2 regions of the Marinobacter sediminum genome follow, and region 2 is predicted to be linked to the other one. Evidence: predicted binding sites of a transcription regulator. Region 2 holds the regulator's gene; the other holds the start of a gene.
What was found. The regulator FliA, encoded in region 2, starts transcription of late flagellar genes. The targets are predictions, from matches to a motif close to CTAAAGTTTNNNNNNNNNNNGCCGNTAA.

Region 1 (7,988 bases), 1.0 Mb from region 2:
GCATGCCGGCCGCTCCTGTTTCCAGGGCGAGGAGGAGTGCAATGACTTCTCAATTGGTATTGAACTGGAAGGAACCGATGAGATTCCCTATACCGACGCCCAATACCGCTCGCTGGCGAAGGTATCGCATCTTGCGATGGCGGCCTGGCCTGAGATTACTCCCGAACGCCTGACCGGACATTGTGATATCGCCCCCGGGCGGAAAACGGATCCCGGGCCTGCTTTTGACTGGAAGCACTTCCAGGCGTTGCTAGCCAATTCATCTCCCACAGAGGAGGGTGCCTGAATGGTTCTGATCGTTTTTTTGCTGGCCTATATGCTGCGGCGAAGGCTCGATACTCTCGACAAGCTCTCCGGCGATAAACTCTGGCGGCATTGGTTTCGCCAGGCCGCGAAAGTAGAGGCAGGTCATGAGACCGGAATGACCGCCGGCCTGGCTCTGGTTACCCTGCCGGCGCTGCTTTTGGGGTTGGCTGTATATATTCTTGATGCCTCGGGTTGGAGGTTGGCCGGGTATCCGCTTGAGTTCCTGGTTCTGACCCTGATGATGGGCGTGCCCGGCTGGCGGCATGCTTTGCGTGTCTACGCAGATTCCTGGCATCGCGGAGATATGCAGGCGGCATGGCACTACATCCAGGACCGCTTGCCGGCGGAAGAAAGAGGGGCAGCTGTGTCTCCCGAGGCCATGCATTTGTCCTTTTCGAAGGCGATGATGCTGGCTGTTTTTCAGCGTTTCTTCCTGGTTGGCTTCTGGTATGTGGTCGGCGGTATCGGGTTTGCAGTTCTGGCTCGCGGGCTGGTCGCGTTGGCCGAACAATGGCCTCATGCGGCGGCCAGACCCCGGTTTGCGCGCCTGGCAGAACTGATGGCGTGGATACCGTCCCGGCTGCTTTCACTGACCTTTGGTGTTGCCGGGGATCTTGCGGGCTGGCTTCGGGAAACCCGCTCAACCTTCACCGGAATAAGGAAAAACGCAGGGGACGTCCTAATGATTTCCGCCAATGGGTCGTTAACCGGTTATGCGCTGGATCCCGCCAAATTTTCGCGGATTCATCCTGAGGAATGGACTGACTTTGGAGGGCGTAGCCTGAGTGCGATAAGGGATTTGCTCAACCGGAGCATGCTGGTATGGATATGTTTGCTCGCGTTGCTTGTGATTTCGGGAATTGTCTGAACTCACAAAGTTAATAGCGATTACATTTCAATAACAAATAATACTTTAGTATTTAGGGCGTTAGGCGACAATAGAAAAAAAGAACAACAATTCAGTTGTTAAGGTTCCAGCGAGAGGGCAAACGTGAAGCGACTCATTAATCCCGCCATAGCTTTGATGAACCGGCTGCCCATGGTCTACAAGTTCAGCCTCATCAGTATACTTTTCCTGTTACCCATTGGCGGATTGTCCTGGCTGGTGATGACCGAGCTCAATCAATCGGTGCGAACCATGACCCGTGGCGTGGAGGGGCTTGAGCAATTGCAGAGTGCAGAGCAGTTGTTGGCGGCATCCATTGACTATCGTGACTATCAGGCACCGGGAGTTCTCAAGAATCAGGACCAATTGCTGGCCGAATCGAGAAAGGCGGCTGAGCGGATCGATGCTGCTTTTGAGACTCTGGCTTCGGAGCCGCGATCTTTCGATACATCGGGGGCATGGGCGGAACAGGTCGCGTCGCTCAGGCAGGACTGGGATGCGCTGAAATCGGATGACAGTTACCAGGGCAGTATCGATCCCCAGTTCAAGTACTATCAGGAATTCGTGCAAAAGGTGCTTGCCCTGTTGCCCGCAACGATCGAAATTTCCGGGTTGAGTCAGGGCGCATCCCGGGAAAACCTTCTCCTTCTGGGGCTGCTTCAGGAATCTCTTCCAGAGACCCGGGCCGTTATAGGGCGTGCCCGTGCCTATGGCATATTCGCGCTTGTTGAAGGGCAGGTTGGTTATGCGCTTAGCGAGACACTTAACGGTATTTACGATCAGCTTACTAACCGGGCTTCTCTGTTGTTGCCGGCACTTTCAGTATCGACGGATGCCTCGCAGCGCCTGGCCGAAGAGGCTTCCGGCACCATCGAACGGGTGAACGACAGTTTGATGGCGGTTCGCGATGCCCTGGACCTGAACGTTATTACCCCGATGCGTCTTGAGATGCCCTGGAAAGAATATGATGCGCTGATTAACACGCAACTGGAGCATTATGATGCGCTTAGCACAGTGATTTTCGATACGGTGAGCGACAACCTGTCTTCGCGGCTGGAGCGGGAGGTGAACCAGCGTCGCTTGATCGTGGTTGCATTGTTAGCGATTCTGCTTGTTGTGGTTTACCTGTATGTCGGCTTCTTCATGTCTGTTCGTACAGCCATTAATCGCTTTACCGAGGCGGCCCGCAACGTGGCAGCAGGCGATATGACCACCCATATTCAATTGCGTAACCGGGATGAGCTGGGAGAGCTGACCAGCGAGTTCAATAACATGACCGACCGTATTGCCGAACTGGTTCGCTCGGTCAGTCGGACGACGTCAGATGTTGATCAGCAGGCAGCCAGGGTAAAGGATACCGCTTCGGCGAACAGCGAAGCGGTTGCCCGCCAGATGGAGGAGAGTGGCCAGATCAATGAGGCCATGAACCAGATGGTAGAGGCAGTTCACGAAGTGACGGAGAGTGCTCACAGAGTGGCCGACAGCGCCGGCACCGCTGAGAGTGACACGGAGACTGGCCGGGAAGTGGTGGCAGATACTGTGGAGACTATTAACCGCCTGGCCACGGAGATTTCCGGGGCGGTCGATGTGATCAACCGGGTCAGTAAGGATAGCGATAACATCAGCCAGGTGCTGATTGAGATCAAAGCCATTGCCGGACAGACCAACCTGCTGGCCCTGAATGCGGCTATCGAAGCAGCGCGCGCCGGTGAGCAGGGGCGGGGATTTGCGGTTGTTGCAGATGAAGTGCGCTCATTGTCTCAGCGTACTCACAAATCCACCGAAGAGATCGAGGGTATGATTTCACGGTTGCAGAGCGGTGTTAAGGACGCTGTATCTGCAATGACCAACAGCCGTGATGTGACTGAAACGACGGTTCAGAAGTCCGGTCAGGTTACCGAGGCGCTTGATCGTATTGCCCGTGGTATCGCCATTATTGTTGATATGAGTCACCAGATTGCCCAGGCGGCGGAAGAGCAATCGGCTGTGGCCAAGGATGTGAACGTCAACGTTGAGAAGATTGGTGAACTGGGCCATAAGACCGCTGCCAACGCAGAGGAAACGCTGGGCTCTTCCCGGGAAATGTCCGAACTGACCGCTTCTCTTCAGCGTCTGGTTGAAGCTTTCAAAGTTTAAGGCGTTGTTTTGAAGAAAAATCCGGCCTTAGAGGCCGGATTTTTTTTGTTCCCACAAGATCTCTTCTCCGCCATCCCGGCGTGCCAGTGCCCTTGCAATCACAAATAACAGATCTGAAAGCCGGTTAAGGTAATGTCTGGAAGCGGTATTGATTGAATCCTCGTGTCCCAGAGCCACCACAATGCGCTCAGCCCTCCGGCATACGGCGCGAGCCAGATGACACTGGGCAGCGGCAGGCGATCCGCCGGGAAGAACAAAGTTCTTGAGGGGAGGAAGGTGCTCATTGTGTTGGTCGAGGGTCTGTTCCAGCCATTCTATATGGTCATCCCCGATCACCCGGCTGCCGGGAATCGCAAACTCGCCGCCGAGGTCGAACAGGTGGTGCTGGATTCTCCGTAAGCTCTCGATCAGTTCGTCGTCGCTGTCGAGTGTCTCGATCAGCAAACCGATATGGCAATTCAGTTCATCGGCGGTGCCCATGGCCTCAACACGCTGGGCATTCTTGGCAATCCGGTTGCCATCTGCAAGTCCGGTTGAGCCATCATCTCCGGTGCGGGTGTAAATCTTGGAAAGTCGATTGCCCATCGGTGTGCTCCTGTTAATTTGGCGACAGTAGTTTTACCTGCTCAGTCAGCATTTGGTTCACTGGTGTCGGGATTTCGAGGGTGTTGCCCAGGCGGACCAGGTAGCCGTTGATGAAATCGATCTCGGTCTTGCGGCCTGCCAGCATATCACTACGCATGGAAGACGTATTCCTGGCGGTATTGCACGCCACTGTCTCGATCTGTTGCCGAAGCGTTTCTGCGCCTTCATTCCTTTGACCGTTCGCTGTCATGAGGCGGGCGATCTCGTTGCACAGGGAATCGATATTCTGCTGGTAAAGTTCTGAACTCAGGATCTCACCGTTGGCGCAATTGAGGATGGCGGTGAAAGGGTTGATGCCAGCATTGATCACCAGTTTTTGCCATAGCCGGTTTAGAATGTCGCGTTCAGGGTGAATCGTAAGGCCGCTTGCGGCAAGCCGCTTTACTGTGGGGCTGACGTGGTGCCCGGCTTCCTCGTTCAAGGCTCCGATCCAGGTTTGTCCCGAGCCGGCATGAATGACCCGATCGACATCTGGGCGGTTTGCCCCTTCTGTGGTACTGGCGGCCAGCACCGGGCGATCTGGCCAGTGTTCGGCTACCGCCTGCTGGCTGCCGAGCCCGTTCTGGAACAATACGAGAGGAAGGTTGTCCGGGAAGAGGTCAATAAAGTCCGAGATGGCTTTCAGGGTGTCGCCGGCCTTGGTCGTTACAAGCAGGAGGTCAACCGGGTCCCCTGGCACCAGCCAGGGGACGGAAATGTCGCTGACCGAGCCGTCGAGCTGCTGCAAGCGAAACGCCACTGGACCCTCGCTTGAGGCGCCTGGTCGGGGCACAAAGGCCACGTCACCCGCAGGCAGAGAGGCGGCCCAGAGCCGCCCCAATGAGCCTGCGCCCAGAATGGCAATCATGCCGTCACATGGCCTCTATGTCGGCTCGCTGTTCGCTGAGGCGGGACAGGCTGCCCTGGGCATCCCGGAGCTTTTCCTGTTCCTTCTCCACCACCTCGGCTGGCGCCTTGGCGGTGAATTTCTCGTTGCCCAGCTTGCCTTCCAGGCGGCCAATTTCCTTCTGCAGGCGTTCAAGCTCCTTGTCCAGTCGCTTGAGCTCCGCGTCCTTGTCGATCAGGCCGGCCATGGGTACCAGTACTTCCATCTCGCCCACGAGCTGGGTCGCTGACATCGGCGCTTTGTCGCCTTCAAACCATTCCAGGCTTTCGAGCTTCGCCAGAGATGCCAGGAACTGTCGGTTGTCGTCCATGCGGCGCTTGTCTTCCGCGTCTTTGCCGCGCAGCAGGACCGGAATTTTCTTCGCCGGGGAAATGTTCATCTCGCCGCGAATGTTCCGAACGGCAACGATCACACCCTTGAGCCAGTCAATATCGGCGGCAACGGCCGGATCCTGCTTGCTGCTGTCAGGCTGCGGGTAGGGCTGCAACATGATGCTGTCGCCAGACTTGCCGGCCAGTGGTGAAATGCGCTGCCAGATCTCCTCGGTAATGAACGGCATGATCGGGTGAGCAACCCGCAGCACCGCTTCCAATACACGGACCAGTGTGCGGCGGGTGCCGCGTTTGGCCTCGGCGCTGGCGCTCTCGTCGTTCAGGGCCGGCTTTGACAGCTCCAGGTACCAGTCGCAGTACTCGTTCCAGATAAACTCGTAGAGTGCGTAAGCCGCCAGGTCGAAACGGTACTGGTCCAGGTAGCGTACGACATCCTGCTCGCACTTCTGGAGTTCACTGATGATCCAGCGGTCGGCCAGCGAGAGTTCCACCGGCTCATCGTTCACGCCGCAGTCTTCACCTTCGGTGTTCATCAGCACGTAACGGGCGGCGTTCCACAGCTTGTTACAGAAGTTGCGGTAGCCTTCCAGGCGCTTCATGTCCCAGTTGATGTCACGACCGGTGGTGGCCATGGCTGCCAGGGTAAAGCGCAGGGCGTCGGTGCCATGGGCAGCGATGCCTTCCGGGAACTCCTTCTGCGTGCGCTTGCCGATCTTCTCGGCCAGCTTCGGCTGCATCAGGTTACCGGTGCGTTTTTCCAGCAGATCGTCCAGGCCGATGCCGTCGATCATGTCCAGGGGATCGATGACGTTGCCCTTGGACTTGGACATCTTGTCCCCGTGCTCGTCCCGGATCAGGCCGGTCACATACACGGTATGGAAAGGTACCTGCGGCGTGCCGTCTTCATTCTTCATGAAGTGCATGGTCATCATGATCATCCGGGCGACCCAGAAGAAGATGATGTCAAAGCCGGTGACCAGCACATCGGTCGGGTGGAAATTCTTCAGGCGCTCTGTGATTTCCGGCCAGCCCAGGGTGCCAAAGGTCCAGAGTGCGGAGCTGAACCAGGTGTCCAGGACGTCCTCGTCCTGTGCCAGTTCGAGATCGCCGGACAGGTTGTGCTTCTGGCGCACTTCCTCTTCGCTGCGGCCTACGTAGATGTTGCCCTCCGCGTCGTACCAGGCCGGAATGCGATGGCCCCACCAGAGCTGGCGGGAAATGCACCAGTCCTGGATGTCACGCATCCAGGAGAAGTACATGTTCTCGTACTGCTTGGGCACGAACTGGATGCGACCGTCTTCGACCGCCTCGATCGCGGGTTTGGCCAGGGTCTTGGCATCAGCGAACCACTGATCGGTAAGCATCGGTTCGATAATCAGTCCGGAGCGGTCGCCCCGGGGTACGCTCAGTACGTGATCTTCTTCCTGTTCCAGCAGGCCGGTCTCTTTCAGGTCTGCAACGATAGCCTTGCGAGCCTCCTCGCGGGTCAGGCCAGCGTAGGCAGTCGGCATCTGGCCGTCGATGTCAGTGTTTTCGGTGCCATCGGAATTGAAGACTTCAGCGACGTCCCGGATGTTGGCGTCCTGGGTCATCACGTTGATCATGGGCAGGTTGTTGCGTTTGCCCACGGCGTAGTCATTGAAATCGTGGGCTGGCGTGATCTTCACGCAACCGCTGCCTTTTTCCGGATCGGCGTGATGGTCGGCCACGATGGCAATCTTGCGATTTACCAGCGGCAGCATGACGTGCTTGCCAATCAGGTGCTGATAGCGTTCGTCATCCGGGTGAACGGCGACGGCAGTATCGCCCAGCATGGTTTCCGGGCGGGTAGTGGCGACCACCACGTAGTCCTTACCGTCCTGGGTGGTTGCACCGTCTGCCAGCGGGTAACGCAGGTGCCAGAAGAAACCTTTTTCTTCCTTGTTCTCTACTTCAAGGTCAGAAATGGCGGTGTGCAGTTTCGGGTCCCAGTTCACCAGGCGCTTGCCACGGTACACCAGGCCGTCGTCGTACAGGCGGACGAAAACTTCCTGAACGGCCTTGTAGAAGCCATCGTCCATGGTGAAGCGCTCGTGGTCCCAGTCCACTGAGTTGCCCAGGCGGCGCATCTGGCGAGTTATGGTGCCGCCGGAATGCTCTTTCCAGTCCCAGATGCGTTTGATGAACTCTTCACGGCCGAGGTCGTGGCGGGTTTTACTTTCTTCAGCGGCCAGTTTGCGTTCAACCACCATCTGGGTAGCGATACCGGCGTGGTCCGTACCTACCTGCCAGAGGGTGTTATGCCCCTGCATGCGCTTGTAGCGGGTGAGCGTGTCCATGATGGTGTGCTGGAACGCATGGCCCATGTGCAGGCTGCCGGTGACGTTGGGCGGCGGGATGGCGAGGCTGTAGGACTGGCCTTCACCGGAGGGGCGGAAGTACCCTTTGGATTCCCAGTTCTCGTACCACTGGCGCTCGATGTTTTCTGGCTGGTAGGTTTTTTCCATGGATTTCTGCTGGTGACCGTTGGTTGATTCACAAGGGAAAATTGAGACGCATGATTATACATGGTCGCCATCTTTGCGGCGAACCTCTCAGAGCATAAGACTGCAAGTTACGGTGCCAGCGCAGCAGGAAATGCCTTTCCAAAACACACCCACGAGTACGCCCCGGTAGGCTCGTTTCGGGCCGTCCATGGCCCTCAACGGTTTTGGAAAGGCATTTCCTGCTGCGCGTTTCAGCTCAGGTGCAGGTCGCCTGTTGCTTATCGCTTTCTCTGATCGTGGACTTTCGGTTCGATGCCCAGGGCCCGCAACTG
Region 2 (7,988 bases):
CCCTCGCGACCGTTGGTGGCAACGCCAACAACCTTGATCTGGCCAGAGCCGGTCAATATTTCCGTCAGCCGTTTACGAAAAAAACCTGAATCATCAACGACCAGGACAGAAACTGTCATCCATTTCTCCTACCGAATTCCGGTGTCCAATTATTGCCCATACCAACTCAGCTATAGTTCTGCAGCAAACTGGGGACATCAATAATGAGGGCAATGCGGCCATCGCCGGTAATGGTCGCACCAGCCATGCCCGGCGTACCCTGGAGTGCCCGGCCTAGAGGCTTGATGACCACCTCTTCCTGACCAATAAGCTGATCCACCACGAAGCCAACCTGTTTGGTACCCATGGCAACAATCACCACGTGAGCGTTCTCGGGCTCCTCCTGATCGACAGCACCTTTCACGAGCCAGCGCTTGATATGGAACAGAGGAAAAACCCTGTCGCGAACCACGATGCACTCGCGACCATCAACGGTGTTGGTTTTTGTTAGATCCAGATGGAAAATCTCAACCACATTTACCAACGGCAGCGCAAAAGACTGGTTGCCAAGCATGATCATTAGTGTCGGCATGATTGCCAGAGTCAGGGGCACCTTGATGATGATGCTCGAACCCTTACCCAACTCCGATTCAATATTGATCTGGCCATTGAGTTGCCCAATCTTGGTCTTGACCACATCCATGCCCACGCCACGACCGGAGACGTCGGAAATCTGCTCTTTTGTGGAAAAGCCTGCTGCAAAAATCAGGTTAAAGCATTCGTTATCCGTGAGGCGATCAGCCGCATCCTGTTCATAGATACCCTTCTCGACGGCCTTGCGGCGCAGGACTTCAGCGTCCATACCAGCGCCGTCATCCTGAATGGAGAGAAGAATATGATCGCCCTCCTGCTCGGCAGACAGCGTAACCGTGCCTTGCCGAGGTTTGCCTGCCTTCTCCCGAATGTCAGGGGCTTCAATCCCGTGATCCACTGAATTGCGCACCAGGTGAACCAGCGGATCAGACAGGGCCTCGACCAGGTTTTTGTCCAGGTCGGTATCTTCCCCATGCATTACCAGGCTCACTTCCTTTTTCAGGTTCCTGGCAAGGTCACGTACTACCCTGGGAAAGCGACCAAACACTTTCTTGATCGGCTGCATACGGGTTTGCATCACAGCAGCCTGAAGATCAGTGGTCACCACATCCAGATTGGACACAGCCTTGTGCATGTGTTCGTCTTCACTCTCAGAACCCAGACGCTGCAAGCGGTTGCGCACCAAAACGAGTTCACCAACCATGTTCATGATGTCGTCCAGGCGCTTGGTATCGACACGAACGGTGGTCTCTGCCGCCGGGGCTGTGTCCCTCGCTGGCGCCGCCGGTTTATCAACAGGCTTCGGTTCTGGTTTCGCATTTGGCTCTTCGGGCTTACTGCTTGCAGCGGGGGCAGCTTTCGGAGCCTTCGTATCCGAGGCAGTTGGGCTCCCGCCCTGACCGTGCAGGTCATCCAGCAACTTCTCAAATTCGTCGTCGGTGATCAGGTCATCGCCCTTGCCACCGGAGCTTTCTGGCTTTGAATCCTCATCATCCCTGGTCTCCTCAGCCGCCGGTGCACCGGCAAACTGACCCTTGCCATGCAGATCATCGAGTAAAGCTTCAAATTCATCGTCGGTGATTTCATCATCACCGGAGGCGTCCCCGGCTTCACCTGAATCACCGCCCGCTTTACCCGTTTCCTCTGCTGCAGATTGACCAGGGGTACTGCCACCGTGCAAAGCATCAAGTAGCTGCTCAAATTCGTCATCGGTGATATCACCACCATCATCCGAATCGCCCGAAGTGCTCACAGGCTCTTCTGCAACAGGTTCAGGAGCTTTTCCTTGAGGCTTGGCAAGGGCGTCAAGCGCTGCAATCAGATTGTCCGGGGCGGGCGTGAGGTCTTCGTGGTTCCGGACCTGCTCGAACATGGCGTTGACGTTGTCCAGGGCTTCCAGAACAACGTCCATCAACTCCGAGTCTACCTTGCGCTTGTGGTTACGCAGGATATCAAACACATTCTCGGCGGAGTGGCAGCAATTAACGAGGGCATCAAGCTGCAAAAAACCTGCGCCGCCCTTAACGGTATGAAAACCACGGAAAATGGCGTTGAGCAGATCGCTGTCGTCCGGGTGTTGTTCAAGATCTACCAACTGCTCAGACAGCTTTTCGAGTATCTCGCCAGCTTCAACAAGGAAGTCCTGCAAGATCTCTTCATCAGCATCAAACGCCATGCTTTACCCTCATTTATTCAGAAACCGAGACTGGACAGCAGGTCGTCGACATCGTCCTGTCCCGAGACTACATCTTCACGCTCATCGGCCTTGATCTGGGGCCCAACCCCCTGTTCGGCGGACACTTCTGCATCATCAAGCTGATGCACTGTACCCGTGATCTGATCCACATGACTGGCCATTACCACCAGGCCAAGCATCTGTTCTTCAACCTCCTTCACCAGCGTCGTGACCCTCTGAATAACCTGACCGGTAAGATCCTGGAAATCCTGGGCCATGAGAATCTCGGAGAGATTGTTGTAAATGGTGTCGGCATCGGTCGTCAGGCTGCCAAAGAAGCGATCAATGCGGCCATACAATTCCCGGAACTCCGCCGGCTGCATTTCCCGACGCCTCAGACGCTGCCATTCATCCCGCAGAGCTACTGCCTCGTCTCGAACGGTATGAGCCACCGGCATGGTCTCTTCCACCAGGTCCATGGTCCGATTAGCGGCCTGGCTGGTCATCTGAACCACGTATTCAAGACGATCAGAGGCATCTGTCATTTTTGACAGTGCTTCCTTTTGTTCGGCATTACGGGGGTCTACCTGGAAGTTTCGGATTGCCTCATGAAGGCTGCGCGTCAGCCGGCCGACTTCGCGATAGAGACTCTGATCCCTGACCTCGCTCAAGTCATTAATCAGGGTCATGGCCCTGGCGTAATCGCCGGCCTGAACGCTTTCAGACAGGTCCGCAGCCTGACGCTGGAGCTTTTCGGTTACCTCTGGTTCAAGGCCCTGATGGTTCTTGTTACTATCGCTCATTAGAGCCATCCGATCTCTGATTACTGAATACGTTCAAAGATTTTCTCGATCTTTTCCTTGAGAACCGCCGCCGTGAACGGTTTAACAACATAGCCGTTCACACCGGCCTGGGCCGCCGCTACGATCTGGTCCCGCTTGGCCTCGGCTGTCACCATAAGCACTGGCAGGGTTTTCAGATCTTCATCGGCACGAACCGCTTTCAGCAAATCGAAACCAGACATACCCGGCATGTTCCAGTCGGTCACCAGAAAATCATACTTGCCACTTTTCAGCATCGGCAGTGCCGTATTGCCGTCGTCCGCCTCGTCGGTATTGCTGAAGCCGAGATCGCGCAACAGGTTCTTGATGATCCGTCGCATCGTGGAAAAGTCGTCCACGATGAGAATTTTCATGTTCTTGTCCAATGGGACCTCCAGTTAGTAACACCCGGAATTCGTTTGACCTTTGTGCTTGAAATCTAGCCAGGCCGCTGTTTTAAACGCTTATTGTCTGATGTTTGTTGTGGTTGTAAAGCATCGGTTACCAAAAACTACAGACAACCATGGTCCGGACACATCAACCGTCGCCTAAGCGCCTGACTCCTGACGCCAGCCGGACAGACGCCCGCGTAATCGCAATGCGGCCTGACTGTGAATCTGGCTGACCCTGCTTTCACTCACCCCGAGCACCGCCCCGATCTCCTTGAGATTCAGCTCCTCCTGGTAATACAGGCTCAGCACCAATTTTTCCCGCTCGGGCAGATCCTCGATGGCTTCTGCCAGGTTCCGCCGAAAAGCACCCGAAGTCAGATCATCCAGCGGATTATCACTGGCCTCTGTCTCTTCTATCGGCAGTTCTCCGGATTCATTGAGCTCATCAAGGCTAAAAAGTCGTCCACTGTTGGCATCAGAAAGCGAGGAATGATACTCGGAAAGGTCGAGACCTAACTCTTCGGCAACTTCCAGGTCCTGGGCTTCACGGCCAAGACGGTCTTCAACCGTTTTAATTGCCTGGGAAATTCGGCGGGCGTTGCGGTGAACGGATCGGGGCACCCAGTCGCCCTTGCGGATCTCATCCACCATGGCGCCCCGTATCCTGATACCGGCATAGGTTTCAAACGTAGCACCTTTGGCGGAACTATAACGCTGTGCGGCCTCCAGCAGTCCGATCATTCCGGCCTGCATCAGGTCCTCCAGTTGCACAGACGCCGGCAACCTTGCCATGAGGTGCAGGGCAATCTTCTTGACTAGCGGGGCGTGCTCCTCGACAAGTAGAGAAGCACTTTTCGCGCCTGACTGCTGGTAGATTCCCAGGTTTTTCGTCAATGTCATGTATCCGGTTTTGTTTTTGACTGGATCAGATTCAGACTTCGACGAGCCGCTCCACAAAAAATTCGAGATGCCCGCGGGGAGAGGATGGCAGTGGCCAGTTGTCGACTTTTTCTGCGAGCGCTTTGATTGCCAACGATGCTTTTGCTCGGGGATAAGCATCCAGGACGGCACGCTGACGTTGTACCGCTTTTTTGACAGCTTCGTCAAAAGGGACCATGCCCACGTATTGTAATGCCACATCCAGAAAACGCTCGGTGACCCGAGTCAGTTTTTCAAAAAGATGACGGCCTTCCTGCTCGTTTCGGACCTGATTGGCCAGAATACGGAACCGGTTGGTGCCGTAATCCCGGTTCATGAGCTTGATCAATGCATAGGCATCCGTGATGGACGTAGGCTCGTCACACACCACCAGCAATAGTTCCTGGGAAGCCCTGAGAAAGCTGACAACCGATTCCGAAATGCCGGCGGCGGTATCAACGATCAGGACATCTATCTGATCCCCCAGTTCGCTGAATGCGTTGATCAGGCCGGCATGCTCCATAGGGCTGAGCTGGGTCATGCGCTGGGTACCCGAGGAAGCGGGAACAATCTTTATGCCGCCCGGGCCATTAACCAAAACATCCTTGAGGTCGCACTCTCCGGCCAGCACATCAGAAAGGTTTCTGTTTGCGGTTATACCGAGCAGCACGTCAATATTCGCGAGACCCAGATCGGCGTCCAGCAACACCACTCGACGGCCTTTCTCGGCCAGGGCGATTCCAAGGTTGACCGACACGTTACTCTTGCCGACTCCCCCTTTTCCGCCGGAAACTGCTATCACCTGTACCGGACGTGCTCTGCTCATACTGAATCTTTTCTCTCACCAGTTTTGCCGGGGCTCGCTGTATCAGAACGAAGCCGGATTTATACACCGTATACTCCGTCATCCGATGACAGCCTTCAATAGGTCAGGCCCCTTCTGCGACCGCCTGTTGTTGCTGGAGTTTTTTCAGCCGCTCCACGGCCAGCCGCACCAACGGAATGGCTTCAGCATGGTGCAAATCCTCGGGAATCTTTTGTCCATCGGTGTAATAGGCCACCGGTAAACCGGTCTCCATAACGAACCCGAGAGACTCTCCGAGCGTCAGGGCTTCGTCAATTTTTGTCATCACGCAGCCCGCAAGATTAGCCATCTTATAGCAATGCCAGACGGATTTCATGATGCGCGGCTGACTGGTGGCCGAAACCACAAGATGGGTCCGAATATTGTGGTGACTGCGAGCCAGTTCAGCCAGTTGTTCCTGGTAGCCCTTGTCAGAACTGGTCAGGCCGGCAGTATCGATCAGAACAAGATGGCGATCGGACAGCTCGTCCAGAATATCGTCCAGGGAATGACTCTCATCCACGACCCTTACCGGGACATTAAGGATACGACCAAACACAAACAGTTGCTCGTGTGCGGCAACGCGGTATCTGTCGGTTGTCACCAGAACCAGCGAATCGGAACCATGACGCAACACATGACGGGCCGCCAGTTTACCGATGGTTGTGGTCTTGCCCGAACCGGTCGGCCCAACCAGTGCATAAACACCGCCCTCATCCAGCCATTCGTGCCGGGATGTTCGCACACCTGTCGCCAGCATCTTCAGGGACTGTTTCCAGCCTTCATCCAGGCGCCCGCCCTTATGGCGACGGGACAAAGAACCGGCAAGCTCGCTGCTGAGGCCGAACTCGAAAAGACGCTCGGCCAGACGTTGCTGTACCGCGTTGCCGGCAGGCTTTGCCGGCTCGGCCGGCTGCCCTCCGCTCACCATGTCACGCAGGGAACTGATTTCAGCCCGCATCTGGGCCAGCTCATCAGAATAGCCATTTGTACCCGGAACGTTTTGAGGCGCCGCAAAACCCGATGTTTCAGGTTCTGCAAAACCGGTCGAGGCCGCCTCGCGCAAATCGGCAAAGGACGCTCCGCCGTAGGAAGCACCAACCTTCGACCGTTGTTCCCGCACTTCGCGAATACGATCCCTGGACCGCCCAAGTTCGTCTTCCAGCCTGCGATGCTGATCCGCCTGCATCTCAGCCAGGCGGGAGCCATTGGTTGCTTCCTGAGCCTTATCACCAAGGCTCTGGCGCGCCATATTTTCGTCGTAGTCCAGCGCCGTCACGATTTCGACGCCGCCGTCTACCCGGCGATTGGAAAGGATCACGGCGTCCGGCCCCATTTGCTCGCTGACCTGCTTCAGCGCTTCTGCCATGCTCTGAGCGAAAAACCGTTTTACTTTCATGCTGTTTCATCCTCCACCGGCAACGCCGTGTTGCGCTGGCCGCTTTGCCGTCCACCCGGTCACTGACCGACGGACGCCACGATAGTGATCTGTTTGTTGTCCGGTACTTCCTGGTACGAGAGCACGTGTAACCGCTCCACTCCATAGCTCGCAAACTTCGCCAATACCGGTCGCAGCGGGCCGGAAACCAGCAAGATCGCCGGTTTTCCGAGCATTTCCTGGCGCTGGACGCTGTCCTGCAGGGAACGCTGCAGCTTTTCCACCATGTTCGGCTCAAGAACCAGGCCAATGTCTTCCTGACCGCCGGATTGTTGACTCTGTTGAACAGACTTTAGCAATAACTGTTCCAGATCCGGGTCCAGAGTAATCACCGGAATCTCTGACTCGTTACCGCAGATGCTCTGGACAATCATGCGACGCAAGGATTGGCGGGCCATGGTCGTCAGCAGTTTCGGATCCTGGCTCTTGGGGTGGACGTTGACGACAGACTCGGCAATGGAGCGCATATCACGAATGGGCACCTCCTCTTTCAGGAGGTTCTGCAACACCTTGAGCAGCAGGCTGATGGAAACAGTCGTCGGGACCAGCTCCTCCGCCAGCTTGGGCGAAACCTTTTCCAACTGATCCAGCCATTTCTGAACTTCTTCATGGCCCAGAAGTTCATGGGCATGCTTCTGGAGCACCTGGTTCAGGTGGGTCGCAACGACAGTGCTGGCATCCACTACGGTATAGCCAAGGGTCTGGGCCTGGTCCTTCTTGTCGGGCTCGATCCAGCAGGCATCAAGGCCGAACGCAGGATCCTTGCCTTCAATACCTTCTACCTTGCCAAACACCTGACCGGGATCAATCGCCAACTCGCGATCCGGGTGGATCTCCGCCTCGGCGATGGTCACACCCATCAAAGTAATTCTGTAAACATTGGGCATCAGGTCCAGGTTGTCCCGGATATGCACCGAGGGCATCAGAAAACCCAGATCCTGCGAGAGCTTCTTACGGACACCCTTGATACGGCTCAGTAACTGGCCTCCCTGGGATTTGTCGACCAGGGGAATCAGGCGGTAGCCCACTTCAAGACCAACAATATCGACCGTCGCCACATCATCCCAGCCAAGCTCCTTGGTTTCGCCTGGTGCAGGCAACTGCCTGTTCTGATCGCCGCCGGCATCGCCACCCGGGGGCAGGTCACGACCCGCCGGGCGGGGCACCCCACCAGCACCGCCACGACCGGGGAACACACCATCCTCTTCCACGGTCTGACGTTCGTGTTTCCAGATATACCAGGCCGCCCCGGCAGCCAGGCTGCCCAGACCAAGAAACGCCACATGCGGCATACCCGGGACCAGACCCAGAATAATGAGAATGGCGG

Region 1: a site for FliA is predicted at 1,218-1,245, ahead of KFJ24_RS08295 (methyl-accepting chemotaxis protein). Genes of this name have one in related genera too.

Annotation. Positions count from the first base shown of each region.
Region 1 is NZ_JAGTWY010000001.1:1,733,522-1,741,509, reverse strand. It holds gene ampD (1,6-anhydro-N-acetylmuramyl-L-alanine amidase AmpD) at 1-286, shown strand, start outside; gene KFJ24_RS08300 (histidine kinase) at 287-1,174, shown strand; gene KFJ24_RS08295 (methyl-accepting chemotaxis protein) at 1,298-3,328, shown strand; gene KFJ24_RS08290 (cob(I)yrinic acid a,c-diamide adenosyltransferase) at 3,356-3,913, opposite strand; gene KFJ24_RS08285 (ketopantoate reductase family protein) at 3,927-4,820, opposite strand; gene KFJ24_RS08280 (valine--tRNA ligase) at 4,825-7,677, opposite strand; gene KFJ24_RS08275 (DNA polymerase III subunit chi) at 7,935-7,988, opposite strand, start outside.
Region 2 is NZ_JAGTWY010000001.1:723,859-731,846, reverse strand. It holds gene KFJ24_RS03565 (protein-glutamate methylesterase/protein-glutamine glutaminase) at 1-119, opposite strand, end outside; gene KFJ24_RS03560 (chemotaxis protein CheA) at 167-2,248, opposite strand; gene KFJ24_RS03555 (protein phosphatase CheZ) at 2,266-3,051, opposite strand; gene cheY (chemotaxis response regulator CheY) at 3,072-3,455, opposite strand; gene KFJ24_RS03545 (RNA polymerase sigma factor FliA) at 3,618-4,361, opposite strand; gene KFJ24_RS03540 (MinD/ParA family protein) at 4,393-5,205, opposite strand; gene flhF (flagellar biosynthesis protein FlhF) at 5,309-6,622, opposite strand; gene flhA (flagellar biosynthesis protein FlhA) at 6,682-7,988, opposite strand, start outside.